One region of the Rhizobacter sp. P2_G4 genome, then DNA from elsewhere that is predicted to be linked to it. Evidence: riboswitches for the same ligand, from Rfam matches in the RefSeq annotation. Region 1 holds a riboswitch; the other holds the start of a gene.
The links. A riboswitch is a leader RNA that binds a small molecule or an ion and turns the genes downstream of it on or off. The one in region 1 is predicted to bind S-adenosylhomocysteine.
Positions count from the first base shown of each region.

Region 2: it holds a riboswitch for S-adenosylhomocysteine, as region 1 does, so the genes downstream of both, ahcY (adenosylhomocysteinase) here and metH (methionine synthase) in region 1, are expected to answer to the same signal.

Region 1 covers NZ_JBFUFG010000001.1:1,187,776-1,195,290, reverse strand. Annotated here, with positions in the region: gene AC1DYS_RS05650 (homocysteine S-methyltransferase family protein) at 1-433, shown strand, start outside; gene AC1DYS_RS05645 (OmpA family protein) at 479-1,105, opposite strand; S-adenosyl-L-homocysteine riboswitch at 1,245-1,324, shown strand; gene metH (methionine synthase) at 1,326-4,163, shown strand; gene AC1DYS_RS05635 (DUF1800 domain-containing protein) at 4,395-6,197, shown strand; gene AC1DYS_RS05630 (DUF1501 domain-containing protein) at 6,217-7,515, shown strand, end outside.
Region 2 covers NZ_JBFUFG010000010.1:156,010-163,524, forward strand. Annotated here, with positions in the region: gene AC1DYS_RS26490 (hypothetical protein) at 213-488, opposite strand; gene AC1DYS_RS26495 (M66 family metalloprotease) at 584-2,071, shown strand; gene AC1DYS_RS26500 (HAD family hydrolase) at 2,077-2,886, opposite strand; S-adenosyl-L-homocysteine riboswitch at 3,013-3,112, shown strand; gene ahcY (adenosylhomocysteinase) at 3,193-4,614, shown strand; gene AC1DYS_RS26510 (TlyA family RNA methyltransferase) at 4,746-5,504, shown strand; gene metF (methylenetetrahydrofolate reductase [NAD(P)H]) at 5,619-6,464, shown strand; gene AC1DYS_RS26520 (hypothetical protein) at 6,590-7,515, shown strand, end outside.

The sequences.
Region 1 (7,515 bases):
CGAGCGCCTGCCGGTCATCATCTCGGGCACCGTGACCGACGCCTCGGGGCGCATCCTCTCGGGCCAGACGGTGAGCGCCTTCTGGCACAGCGTGCGCCACGCCAAGCCGCTGGCCGTAGGCTTGAACTGCGCACTCGGCGCGGCGCTGATGCGGCCTTACATCGAAGAGCTGGCCAAGGTGGCCGGCGACACCTTCATCAGCTGCTATCCGAACGCCGGTCTGCCCAACCCGATGAGCGACACCGGCTTCGATGAGACGCCCGACATCACCGGCGGGCTGGTCGAAGAATTCGCGAAAGCAGGCTTCCTGAACATCGCCGGCGGCTGCTGCGGCACGACACCGGAGCACATCGCAGAGATAGCCAAGCGTGTGGCGGCGTACCGCCCGCGCAGCCGACACGATCCGTTGTTCGGCGCGCTCATGGCGGCCTGAGCAGGTCAGAGACTCTCGGCCCATGTCGGCCGAGGCCTTGGCTCTTTACTTCGACGCCGAGGCGCCTGGCTTGGCCTTCTCGCCGACCAGAATTTCCACCCGCCGATTGGTGGCCCGCCCGGCCTCGTCGTCGTTGCTGGCCAATGGGTCGCGCGAGCCGCGGCCCGCCACCGCAATCCGCACCGGCGACATGCCGCGTGCCACCAGCCAATCGCGCGTGCTGGCCGCGCGGTCGAGCGAGAGCGCGTCATTGGCTGCAGCGGCACCCTTGGAGTCGGTGTGGCCGACGATGCGCACTTCGGCCGCCGGCACGCCACGCAGCGCAACGACGATCTTGTCGAGCACGGCCGTCGCGCCGGGCTTCAGCGCCGAGCGGTTGGGCTGGAAGGCCAGGTCGCCCGGCAACGTGATCCACAGGCGCTCGTCGGTAGTCTTGGCCAAAGACACGCCGCTGCCGCTGAGCGCGTTGCTGAGCTGGCGTTCTGCGGCTTCCATCTGCGGCGACCAGCCGCGGGCATCAGGCGACGGCGCCTGCCCGTAGACCGGCCCCGGTGCGGAGCCCGGCACCGAGGTGACGACCGGTGGCACCGGCACCACCTTGGGCGGCGGAGCGGCGCAACCGGCCAGCAGGGAAGCGAGGAGGGCGAGTCTCAGGACAGGATGCTGCAGCATGGTCTTGTGATTTTGTCGTGGCCAGCCATTGGAACCGCTGAACACCCCGAACACGCCAAGGGGGTCTCTTGGGGTTGTAACGAGCTGCTGACTGGCCAATTTCACGGATCGAACGAGCCGCGGACGCTTAAAATCGACAGCTTCCAAGGAGCGTTGCGACGGTGCCCATCTCTTCCGGGTGCCGCCAGGCTTGGAAGCTCGCAACGACGCTCGCCCCTGCATGCCCCGGTGTACCGCACCGCTACCGCATGCGCTGCGGGTGAGCACCGCAGCGCATGCCGAGTCTGATGCTGCCATGACCGCCACGCCCGCTGCCCGCCCCGTTCCAGCCGTTCCGCCGATGAAGCTCTCGGGGCTCGAGCCCGTGCTCATCGGCGAGGGCAGCCTGTTCGTCAACATCGGCGAGCGCACCAATGTCACCGGCTCCAAGGCCTTTGCACGCCTCATCCTCAACGGCCAGTTCGAAGAAGCCCTGGCGGTCGCGCGCCAACAAGTGGAAAACGGCGCCCAGGTGATCGACATCAACATGGACGAGGCCATGCTCGACAGCAAGGCTGCCATGGTCCGATTCCTGAACCTGATCGCAAGCGAGCCCGAGATCGCGCGCGTGCCGATCATGATCGACAGCTCGAAGTGGGAGGTGATCGAAGCCGGCCTCAAGTGCATTCAGGGCAAGGGCATCGTCAACTCCATCTCGATGAAAGAAGGCGTGGAGCAGTTCAAGCACCAGGCCAAGCTGGTGCGCCGCTACGGTGCCGCGGCGGTGGTGATGGCCTTCGACGAGAAGGGCCAGGCCGACACCTTCGAACGCAAGATCGAGATCTGCGAGCGCGCGTACCGCATGCTGGTCGACGAGATCGGCTTCCCGCCCGAAGACATCATCTTCGACCCCAACATCTTCGCCATTGCCACCGGCATCGAGGAGCACGACAACTACGCGGTCGACTTCATCAACGCCACGCGCTGGATCAAAGAGAACTTACCGGGCGCCAAGGTCTCGGGCGGCGTCAGCAACGTGAGCTTCAGCTTCCGCGGCAACGACCCGGTGCGCGAAGCCATCCACACCGTGTTTCTGTACCACGCGATCAAGGCGGGCATGGACATGGGCATCGTCAACGCCGGCATGGTCGGCGTGTACGACGACCTGGAGCCGGTGCTGCGCGAGCGCGTGGAAGACGTGGTGCTGAACCGCCGCTCCGATGCGGGTGAGCGCCTGGTCGAAGTGGCCGAGAGCGCCAAAGGCGCCGCCAAGGACGACAGCGCCAAGCTCGCCTGGCGCGCCAAGCCGGTCGACGAACGCCTCAGCCATGCGCTGGTCCACGGCATCAACGACTTCATCACCGAAGACACCGAAGAGGTCTACCAGCGCATCAAGGCCGCTGGCGGCCGGCCGCTGCATGTGATTGAAGGGCCGTTGATGGACGGCATGAACGTCGTCGGCGACCTCTTTGGCCAGGGCAAGATGTTCCTGCCGCAGGTGGTGAAGAGCGCCCGCGTGATGAAGCAGGCCGTGGCCCACCTGCTGCCCTACATCGAAGAAGAGAAGCGCCTGCTGATCGACGCCGGCGGTGAAGCCAAGGCCAAGGGCAAGATCATCATCGCGACCGTGAAGGGCGACGTGCACGACATCGGCAAGAACATCGTCACCGTCGTGCTCCAGTGCAATAACTTCGAGGTGGTGAACATGGGCGTGATGGTGCCGTGCCAGGACATCCTGGCACGCGCCAAGGTGGAGGGCGCTGACATCATCGGTCTGTCGGGCCTGATCACGCCGAGCCTCGAAGAAATGCAGCACGTCGCCGGCGAAATGCAGCGCGACGACTACTTCCGCATCAAGAAGATTCCGCTGCTGATCGGCGGCGCCACCACGAGCCGCGTGCACACCGCGGTGAAGATCTCGCCGCACTACGAAGGCCCGGTCGTGTACGTGCCCGATGCGAGCCGCAGCGTGAGCGTGTGCAGCGACCTGCTGAGCGACGACAAGGCCGCCGCCTACGTGGCCGAGCTGAACGCCGACTACATCCGCGTGCGCGAGCAGCACGCCAACAAGAAGGCCACGCCGCTGGTGACGCTGGCGCAGGCGCGCGCCAACAAGACGCCGATCGACTGGGCGGGCTACACGCCGCCCAAGCCCAGGTTCACGGGCAAGCGGGTGTTCAAGAACTACGACCTCGCCGAGATCGCGCAGTGCATCGACTGGGCGCCCTTCTTCCAGACCTGGGACCTCGCCGGCCCCTACCCCGCGATCCTGACCGACGAGATCGTCGGCGAGTCGGCACGCCGCGTGTTCAGCGACGGCCAGAGCATGCTGACGCGCCTGATCAAGGGCCGCTGGCTCACGGCGCAGGGCGTGATCGGCCTGTACCCGGCTAACACGGTGAACGACGACGACATCGAGATCTACACCGACGAGTCGCGCACTGAAGTGCTGATGACCTGGCGCGGCCTGCGCATGCAGAGCGTGCGGCCGGTGGTCGACGGCCCGGATGGGCAAAAGATGACGCGGCCCAACCGCTGCCTGGCCGACTTCATCGCCCCCAAGTCGTCGGGCGTGGCCGACTACATCGGCCTCTTCGCCGTGACGGCCGGCATCGGCACCGAGAAGAAGGAGAAACAGTTTCTCGACGACCACGACGATTACAGCGCGATCATGCTGAAGGCCCTGGCCGATCGCCTGGCCGAGTCGTTCGCCGAGCGCATGCACCAGCGCGTGCGCAAGGAGTTCTGGGGCTATGTGCCCGACGAGACGCTGGGCAACGACGAGTTGATCGCCGAGAAGTACCGCGGCATTCGCCCGGCACCGGGCTACCCGGCCTGCCCAGACCACACGGTAAAGGCCGAGATGTTCCGCGTGCTCCAGTGCGAGGACATCGGCATGGGCCTCACCGAGAGCCTCGCGATGACGCCGGCGGCCAGCGTGAGCGGCTTCTATCTGTCGCACCCGGAGGCCACCTACTTCAACGTCGGCAAGATCGGCGACGACCAGTTGAAGGACTGGGCCGAGCGCAATCAGCTCGACACGCACCAGGCCCAGCGATCGCTCGCATCGCTGCTGTAACGGCGCTGTGAAAGCGGGCCGCGGTTGCGGCCGCTTACAGACGATTCACCTGCTCGCAAGAGCTGCCTGAATCGTCACCATTTGCCGCGTTGCGAGAGGTAAGCGCTTCTCGAAGCGCCAACTATTCACGCAAAGCGTCGGGCTTCGCCTCGAACAATGGCGGCACGACGCTGGTACGACTTCTGCCTGCTTAGCGTCTGTATCAGATCGCACAAGCCGAGGGAGATGTCCGTGGACAGCAAGCTTCATCAACTGCCAGAGGGTCACGCGTGGGTTCAGCGCCTTGCGCGCAGTCTCGTAGCGACCGCCGTGATCGCTGTGCTGTCCGCTTGCGGAGGCAGCAATGGCAGCGGCAATGGCGACGGAGCGGAGCAGCCGCAGTCGTCCGCGCCGCCTACCGGCACGGACGCTCCTGCTTCTCGCGAAGCCGCTGCACGTTTCCTGACGCAAGCCAGCTTCGGCCCCAACGATGCCTCGGTACAGCGCGTGATGGACCTCGGCTACAGCCAGTGGATCGACGAGCAGCTGCGCAAGCCCGCGTCAAGCCACCAGGCCAACTGGCAAACGCTGGACGCGGTGGCCAAGACGGCCGCCGGGGCCACCGACACCACGACCATCGGTGGTGATGGCGTGACCTACTCCTTCTGGCGCACCGCCGTTGCCGGCGACGATCAGTTGCGCCAGCGCGTGGCATTCGCGTTGTCGCAGATCTTCGTCATCTCGCTCCAAGACGGGAACGTGGGCAACAACCCGCGCGCCGTGGCCAACTATTTCGACATGCTGGCCACCAAGGGCGTGGGCAACTACCGCGACCTGCTCGAAGGTGTCTCCCTGCATCCGATGATGGGCATGTACCTCTCGTCGCTCGGCAATCGCAAGGCCGACCCCAAGACCGGTCGCGTGCCGGACGAAAACTATGCACGCGAGGTGATGCAGCTGTTCAGCATCGGCCTGCTGCAGCTCAACATGGATGGCTCGGTCAAGATGAACGGCAGCGTGCCGGTCGAGAGCTACACGCCGGCCGACATCGCCGGCCTGGCCAAGGTCTTCACCGGCTGGAGCTGGGCCTGCCCGGTGGCGCCCAGCACGACCACCAGCACCTGCTTCAGCAGCGGCTCGGTCAACGGCCAGTCTGACCCGGAGCGCACGACCAAGCCGATGATCAACTACCCGCAGTACCACTCGCCTGAAGAGAAGAAATTCCTGACGGCGGTGATCCCTGCCGGCACCGATGGCAAGGCCAGCCTCAAGACGGCCCTGGACACACTCGCCAATCACCCGAACGTCGGCCCCTTCCTCGGCAAACAGCTGATCCAGCGCCTGGTCACCAGCAACCCGAGTCCGGCCTATGTGAGCGCGGTCGCAAAAGTCTTCAACGACAACGGCGAGGGCGTGCGCGGCGACATGAAAGCGTTGGTCAAGGCCATCCTCACACACCCCGAGGCCAGGACCCTGTCGACGAAGTCGGGCAAGGTGCGCGAGCCAGTGTTGCGGCTGTCGGCGCTGATGCGCGCCTTCAACTACAAGTCGGACAGCGGCTACTACAAGATCGGCACCACCGACAGCCCCACGCAGCTGGGGCAGACCGTGATGCGATCGCCCACGGTGTTCAACTTCTACCGGCCGGGCTATGTGCCTCCCGGTTCCGCCACGGAAGCCGCCAGGCTCGAAGCCCCCGAACTGCAGATCTCGCACGAGACCACGGCAGCCGGCTACGTGAACTTCATGCGGGACACCGTCTCGGGAAACATCGGCCAAACCGGCGGCTCGTTGAACCGGCGCGACGTGCAGATCGACTACGGTCCGGAAATGGCGCTGGCGGACAAGCCGTCGGAGCTTGTGGCCCGCGTCAATGCCAAGCTCATGTACGGCACCATGCCGGCGGCGCTGAAGACGCTGATCACGGACGCCGTCACCGGCATCACGATCCCGCCCAACGGCACCCCAACACAGATCGACGGCGCAAAGCACAACCGCGTCAACGCCGCCATCTTCCTGACTCTGGTCTCGCCGGAGTTCCAGGTCCAGCGCTGATGCGAACGGGAGAACACACATGAGCACACACAACGCTTCACGCCGCCTCTTCCTGCGCCACGCCGGCGCACTCTCCACCACGCTGGGCAGCGCCGCAGCCCCGCTGGCACTAAACCTCTCGGCCATGGGCTCGGCGGCCGCGCAGTCGGCCAGCGACTACAAGGCGCTGGTCTGCATCTTCCTGTTCGGCGGCAACGACTCCATCAACATGGTGCTGCCGACGGACACCGACTCGTGGACCAACTACACGACGGTTCGCAACCAGGCACCCGATTCCATCGCGCTGCTGGCACCGGGCACGGCTGCCAATGCCGGCGCCGCTGCCGGGTCGCCGGCCCGCTTGGGCGGCGTGCTGCCCATCAACCCCGCGCGCTCGCAAGGCCGCACGTTTGCGCTGCACCCGATGATGGGCACGCTGCAAACGATGTTCAACACCGACAAGCGGCTGGCCATCCTGCCCAACGTCGGGCCGCTGATCGTGCCGACGACCAAGGCGCAGTACAACGCTCGCTCTGTGAGCCTGCCGGTTAGCCTGTATTCGCACAACGACCAGCAAAACACCTGGCAGTCGTTCCGTCCCGAAGGCGCCACGCAAGGCTGGGGTGGTCTGATGGGCGACCTGCTGGCGGCGCAGAACGGCCGCTCGGTGTTCACCGCCATCTCGACCTCGGGCAACAACGTCTGGTTGTCTGGGCAGACGGTGCGCCAGTACCAGGTCGGCGCCAACGGTGCGATCCGCATGGGTACGAACAGCGCGAATCAGATCTTCGGTTCGGCGAGCGTGGGAACGGCGATGAAGAGCATCGTCACCGCCACGCGCGGTGGCCACGTCTTCGAAAGCGATCTCGCGGCCATCTCAGCGCGTTCGATCGACGCCGAGGAAGCCCTGCGCTCCGTGCTCAAGGCAGCGGACAACCCGCTGTTCGGCACCGCGACAGGCAGCACCTACAACGCCAACAACGACCCCAAGCTGCAGTACGACCACCCGCTCAACGGCAACAAGGCCTTCAACAGCCTGGCCCAGCAGCTGCAGGTCGTCGCCCGCATGATCGACGCTAGCGCCGCTTCGGGCGTGTCGGCCAAGCGCCAGGTGTTCTTCGTGAGCCTGGGTGGCTTCGACACGCACGACGCGCAGAACCGCAGCCATGCCGACCTCTATGCGCGCCTTGCGCACGCCATGCGCTACTTCGACACCACGCTGGCTGGCATGGGCGCGCTGAACAAGGTCACGACCTTCACCGCCTCTGACTTCGGCCGCACCTTCACCAGCAATGGCGACGGCACCGACCACGGCTGGGGCGGGCACCACTTCGTGATG
Region 2 (7,515 bases), on a different contig from region 1:
CGCAAAAGTGCTGGATTCGAGGGACTCTTTACAGTCTGTAGCGAGGTGCTGCGCATCCCCGGCCAACAATACGGTCTGTCGAAAAACCGTTAGGCCCCGGGATCAAACAATGAAGAACATCACCCTCGTCGCGGGCTTGCCCAAGCCGCCACTGAAGCCCGCACGTGCGCCTCGATTGCAGCTGCTGAGCGCCATCAGCGCCGCGGTGGCCCTCACCGCCTGCGGAGGCAGCAATGACTCCGCGCCGTCCACACCGATCCCGGCGAGTTCGACACCTGCACCTGCACCTGCACCTGCACCTGCACCTGCACCTGCACCTGCACCTGCACCTGCACCTGCACCTGCACCAGCACCAGCACCAGCACCTGCACCAGCACCAGCACCAGCACCAGCACCCAGCCCTGCTCCTGCTCCTGCTCCTGCTCCTGCTCCTGCTCCTGCTCCTGCTCCTGCTCCGGCTCCGGCTCCGGCTCCGGCTCCGGCCACATCGTCGGCGCGCATCGCCAACATCGAGCTCGCGCAGTCACTGCTTTTCCCGAGCACCGACAGCGCCCTGGTGCTGGTCGCGGGCAAGGCGGTTCTGGTGAAGGTCAACGCCACCACCACCCAGCAGCAGGAGGCCAAACCCGCTGGCAGCCTGCGGGTCGAGACGTCCACCGGGCAGCTCGTTCAAGCAATCGCGCTCACGGCACCCACGGGCAAGCTGCCCACCGCGGTGTCGGCAGTACCCAGCTTCACCGACTCGTACAGCGCCGTCGTGCCGGCGAATCTGGTGGTCAGCGGCCTGCGCCTCACGGCCAGCCTCGCGAACGGCCAGCCTGCCACCACGATCAACCCGCGTGTGAGCGCCAGCATGGCGATGAAGCTCGTCGCCATCCCGGTGCAGATCGGCGGAACCACCGGCCAGGTGGTGGCCAAGGCCGACACCTATGTGCAGGCCCGCATGCCGGTAACCAGCGTGACGCTGCAAACGCATGCCACCTACGTGTCGAAAAGCGTGACCTCGCTGCCGACCACCGAATCGGACTGGAGCTCGGCCTTCGACAAGGTGCTGTCCGAGCTGGACGACCTGCACCTGCTGGAGCAGGCTTCCAGCCAGAGCTACTACTTCGGCTTCTTGCCGAAGCGCACCTACGGCCTCGCCGGCCTGGGCTACATGCCCGGCAACGCGGCGGTGGGTTTCGACATGCCGAGCAACGCATCCAGCGTGAGCGAAGCCATGACCCATGAGATCGGCCACAACCTCGACCTGGCGCACGCCCCCTGCGGTGGCCCGAGCGACGCCGACCCGCAGTACCCGTACGCCGATGCCACACTGGGCGCGTCCGGCCGCTACATCTGGGGCTACAACGCAGAGTCCAAGACCTTCATCGACCCGAGGAAGACCGACATCCACGACATCATGAGCTACTGCAGCGGAGACACCTTCTCCGACTACAACTACCGCAAGGTGCAGGTCTTCATCACACCCTCGGCGAAGTCCGAGAAGGCGGCGTCGGCCAGCGTCGCCTCCGGCCCCCAAGAGCTGTTGCTGGTCAGCGGGCAGATCGAGTCGGGCAAGGTCGGCCTCACGCCGCTCAAGTCCCTCTACGGCGAAGCGCGCCTGCCAAGCGCCGGGCCCTACCTGCTGCGCATCGTCTCCGCGCAAGGCACGATGGAATACTCGTTTGCCACCAAGCAGATCGACCACATCGCGAGCCAACGCTTCGGCTTCACCATCCCGCACCCCGGCACGATCTTCAGCATGACCATCCTCAAAGATGGCCAGACGCTGCTGCAAAGCGAAGCCAAGGCGACGGCCGCATCCACGACCCAGGCAACCGAACGCGCAGCCAGCACGAAGCCGCAGGTGCAAGTCACAGAGAAGAACGGCACGCTGCAGCTGAGCTGGGACGCCACTCGCTACCCCTATCTCACGGTCACGCACGTCGGTGCCCAGCGTTCGACGCTCGCGCAAGACCTGCAAGGCGGCACCGCGTCGCTGCCGTTGGCGAGCGTGCCGGCCGGCGGCAGCTTTGAGTTCAGCCTGTCCGACGGGCTGAACACGGTGCGCGTGCCGCTCGCGCGCTAGTCAACTCATCGCGCGGCTCTTGCAGACAGCACGGTCTCGGCCACTTCGGCAAAGCCTGCGCCGCGTTCGCCCTGCGTGATGTAGGCTGGCCAGGTGCGCAGCTGAGCGCTGAACTGCAGCACGTTCGCCACGCCGACGCTCAGAGGGAAGTGGCCGAACATCAGCTGGTCGTTGGTGGAGTCACCCACGTAGACCCACTCCGCTAGTTCCGAATCGATCTGCCGGCCGAACAGGCGCTGCACGGCCCAGCGCGCGCCACTGAGCTTGGTGTGGTCGCCGAACCAGCCGTTGATGTGGATCGAGCTCACCGTGGCATTCATGCCTTCGGCGCGCATCACCTTCACCACCTCGTCGATCTGCGCCGTGCTCAGTTGCGCGAACTCGCTGTGGTCGATGGCGATGTCGGTCACACGGCCGGCGCTGTCTTGCGACAGCGTGGCGCCCGGCACCTCGCGCAGCACACGCTGCGCGACTTCGCGCAGGCGGCGCGCGTTGTGTTCGCGCGTTGCCTCGTCTTGCGAATACTCGGTGTGCAGCACCTCGCCTTCGCAGAACAGCGCCACCGAGCCGTTCTCGGCCACGATCGCATTCACCGGCCACGCGTGTGCGAATGGAATGCTCCAGCCCATCGGCCGGCCAGTGATCGCAATGACCGGCAGGCCGGCATCGCGCAAGCGCCGCAACGCGGCCAGAGCATCGGGTGTGATCGCCCCCTGGGTGGTGAGCGTGTCGTCGATGTCGGTCAGCACGCCCGTGACAGCGCGTGCCGCTTCGGCAGGCAGCTCGGCCCAAAGGCGTGGACGAAGGTCAGGCATGAACTTTCCTCGTGTGGCTGGCCGGAACCAGCCGGTCGGCAAATTCTCTGTCAAGCAGACTGGCGAGAGGGTGATAGCGAAATACGACCTGGATATCGACCGGGTGCTGAACTACAATTCGCCCCACTTTCCGAGGAGCGTTGCAAGGCACGAGTCGCCACATGGCGCGTGTGCCCCAGGCTCGGAAAAGTGGCAAACGTGCCACTTGCAACTGCGCTCACCCGCATGCTGGTTCTTCGTGGGTGAGTCGATGAACTTCCCCTGTTGTGATCCGCGTGCGGGTTCCTTGATCGACTGGAGCCTGACATGAACGCCGTTCTCAACACCGACCACGCCGTGCGCGACCTGTCCCTTGCCGCCTGGGGCCGCAAGGAAATCAAGATCGCCCAAACCGAGATGCCCGGCCTGATGGCCATCCGCGAAGAGTTCACCAAGAGCCAGCCGCTCAAGGGTGCACGCATCACCGGCAGCATCCACATGACCATCCAGACCGCCGTGCTGGTCGAGACGCTGCAAGCGCTCGGCGCCTCGGTGCGCTGGGCCTCGTGCAACATCTTCTCGACCCAAGACCACGCTGCTGCAGCACTGGCCGAAAAGGGCACGCCGGTGTTCGCGCACAAGGGCGAGACGCTGACCGAGTACTGGGACTTCACCCACCGCATCTTCGACTTCGGCCCCAAGGGCTCTGAAGGTGAAGGCCCGAACATGATCCTCGACGACGGCGGCGACGCCACGCTGTTGATGATCCTCGGCCAGAAGGCCGAGAAGGACGCATCGGTCATCAGCAAGCCGTCCAGCGAAGAAGAGACCTGCCTGTTTGCCGCCATCAAGGCCAAGCTCGCCGTCGACCCGACCTGGTACACCCGCAAGGCCGCGCAGATCATCGGCGTCACTGAAGAGACGACGACGGGGGTGCACCGCCTGAAGGAAATGAGCGCCAAGGGCACGCTGCCCTTCCGCGCCATCAACGTGAACGACAGCGTCACCAAGAGCAAGTTCGACAACCTGTACGGCTGCCGCGAGTCGCTGGTCGACGGCATCAAGCGTGCGACCGACGTGATGATCGCCGGCAAGGTGGCCGTGGTCGCAGGCTACGGCGACGTGGGCAAGGGCTCTGCCCAAGCCCTGCGCGCCCTGAGCGCCCAGGTGTGGGTGACCGAGATCGACCCCATCAACGCCCTGCAGGCCGCGATGGAAGGCTACAAGGTCGTGACCATGGAGTACGCCGCCGACAAGGCCGACATCTTCGTGACGACCACCGGCAACAAGTCGATCATCACGCACGACCACATGAAGGCCATGAAGGACCAGGCCATCGTCTGCAACATCGGCCACTTCGACAACGAGATCGACATCGCGTCGCTCGAGAAGTACACCTGGGAAGAGATCAAGCCGCAGGTCGACCACGTGATCTTCCCGGACGGCAAGCGCATCATCATGCTGGCCAAGGGCCGCCTGGTGAACCTGGGCTGCGGCACGGGCCACCCGAGCTTCGTGATGAGCAGCTCGTTCGCGAACCAGACGATCGCGCAGATCGAGCTGTTCACGCACAGCGATTCGTACGACATCGGCAAGGTGTACGTGCTGCCCAAGCACCTCGATGAGAAGGTCGCTCGCCTGCACCTGAAGAAGGTCGGCGCGATGCTGACGGAGCTGACTGACGAGCAAGCCGCGTACATCGGCGTGCCAAAGCAAGGCCCGTACAAGCCTGATACGTATCGGTATTAAGCCCCCCAGTCGCTGCGCTCCTGCCCCCGAGGGGCGCCTCGCCTGCGGCCGGGAAACCCGTTCCGCGGCGAGTTGCTGGATATCGGGCCCAGCGCGTCGCGCTGGCCCGATCTGTTCTCTCAAAGGTACCCATGCGCGCTGACCAACTTCTGCTTCAACAAGGCCTCGTGCCGACCCGCTCGGCGGCACAGCGCCTGATCGAGCGCAACGCCGTGCGCTGGCTTGGCCCCAAGGGCTGGGCCGTCGTCAACAAGGCGGGGCTCGACGTGCCCGAAGGCTGCGAGATCGAGATCACCGACGACGCGGAGCTTCGCTTCGTATCGCGCGGCGGGCTCAAGCTCGAGGGCGCGTTGAAGCATTGCGGCATCGACGTCAACGGGCTCGATTGCCTCGACCTCGGCCAGAGCACCGGTGGCTTCACCGATGCGCTGCTGCAGGCCGGCGCGAAGCGCGTGGTCGGCATCGACGTGGGCCACGGTCAGCTGCACCCGAAGCTGCAGGCCGATGAGCGCGTGGTGTGCTTCGAAGGCATCAACGGCCGCGACGTGACAGGCACGGCCTTCGAGGCTGCCAACACGCCGCACAGCTTCGGCTTCGTCACCGCCGACCTGTCGTTCATTACCTCCACGCACGTGCTGCCGACCATGGTCGAGTACCTCGCGCCGGGCGGCCACTTGCTGGTGCTGGTGAAGCCGCAGTTCGAGCTGCAGCCGGCGCAGATCGGCAAGGGCGGCATCGTGAAAGACAAGGTGCACTTCGCCGAAGTCGAGACCCGCCTCTGGCAGGCCTGCAAGGGCCTGGGCCTGAAGGTGCAAAAGTACTTCGAGAGCCCGATCAAGGGCGGCAACGGCAACACCGAATTCTTCGTGTGGGCGAAGCAGCCCGCCTGACGACCACGCCACATCCCAACAACCGTTCGGGCTGAGGTATCGAAGCCCTGCGCGGCCTGAACAAGCTTCGATACCTCAGCCCGAACGGGTTATTGACTGACAAGAGAGTTAGGCATGAGCACGCAACGTCTTCCCCTGAGCCTGGAGTTCTTCCCCCCCAAGACGCCCGAAGGCGTCACCAAGCTCGCCGCCGTGCGCCAGCAGCTCTATGCGCTGAAGCCGCAGTTCTGCTCGGTGACCTACGGTGCCGGCGGCTCCACGCAAGACGGCACCTTTGCCGCGGTGCAGGCCATCCTTGCCGAGGGCGTGGAAGCGGCCTCGCACTTCACCTGCATCGGCGCCAACCGCGAGTCGATCACCGAGAAGCTCGCGCAGTTCAAGACCGCCGGCATCCGCCGCATCGTGGCGCTGCGCGGCGACCTGCCCAGCGGCTACGGCAGTTTCGGCGAGTTCCGCTACGCATCTGAGCTGATCGGCTTCATCCGCGAATCGACCGGCAGCCACTTCCACATCGAGGTGGCGGCCTATCCCGAGATGCACCCGCAGGCGCGCTCGCCCGAGGCCGACATGCAGGCCTACCTCGCCAAGGTCCGCGCCGGTGCCAACGCAGCCATCACCCAGTTCTTCTTCAACGCCGACGCGTACTTCCGCTTCGTCGACGAATCGCGCAAGCTGGGCGCCGACATCCCCGTGGTGCCGGGCATCATGCCCATCATCAACTCGGCCGGCATCATCCGCTTCGCCGACTCGTCGGGCGCCGAGATCCCACGCTGGATCCGCCTGCGTCTGCAGAGCTTCGGCGACGACACGGCATCGATCAAGGCCTTCGGGCTGGACGTGGTCAGTGCGCTGTGCGAGAAGCTTATTGCCGGCGGCGCACCGGGGCTGCACCTGTACACGATGAACCAGTCCGCAGCTTCGATCGAAATTTGCCGTCGACTCGGCCTGTCGCCCGGGTAAAGATCGCCACAATGGCGGCCACCATAAGTAGATGAGGGAGGCGCCAAGTGAAGACTTCGTTGATCTTGACGACATGCGCGTTTGTCGCTGTGTTATCCGGTTGCGCTCGAATCGAAGAAGCCGCCATGCCAGTGGCCGCCAAAGTGAACGCGGCCTATCCGTTCCCCCCCGAAGTTCAGGCTGCGCGCGAGCGCCTGCTCGGCCTGCTGGCTGACGACGCGAAGCAGGCCGATACCGTCCGCGGCCAAATGGACTCGCGGACAACATTACGCGCACTCTCCTGCTCTCAGCAGGTGTCAATCAGCCGCCTTGCTTCGGTCGCATCGGTCAGAGCACTGGGCCTCGATCAAGCGTGCTTCCAGACGCAGGACCTGGCCATGCAGGCATTCCTCGGTGTGCGGACTATCGGCCAGCTGATGTCACGGCCACCACTGCGCCCGCTCAAGCAGGTCGGCCTCAGCTCGCCGCTGCCCAAAGGGACGCTCGGTTCGATCAACTACGGCACCTTCGCCAGCAATGCTGGCGTGGCTGTGCTGCGCGACGTCACTGGCGACGCCACCGTGGTCGAACTGCCCAGCGGTGCGGTCATTGCAAAGTTGCCTCGCATGATGACGAGTTCGTGGGCAAGTCACCTTTCGCCAAACGGGCGAGTGCTGGCGCTCCAGCAGCCTATGGGCCAAGGCGTCACGTTCTACGACACCAGCAACGGACACCGCATTTGGGATGTCCCCAGCAGTCAGAACCTGCTTACTTGGCTGCCCGACGTCACGGGTTTCTTGCTCGCCGAGCGAGACGGTGCGACAACGCTGGCTGATGGCCTCACCGGTACGCTGGTGCAGCACCCGCTTGCTGCACGCAACGCCTCCTTCGCCGCTAACCTGCCCGGCTCACCCGCGCGCACATTGCTTGGCAGCGGACGGGAGCTGGTGCTCATGGAACACCAACGCACCCCTGCCGGCCTGCAGGCGACTGAAGTACGCAAGCTGCGCATCACTGACGGCTCCGGCATCACCTCAGGGCACCCGGTTCCCATGCAGCAAGGCAAGCTCGT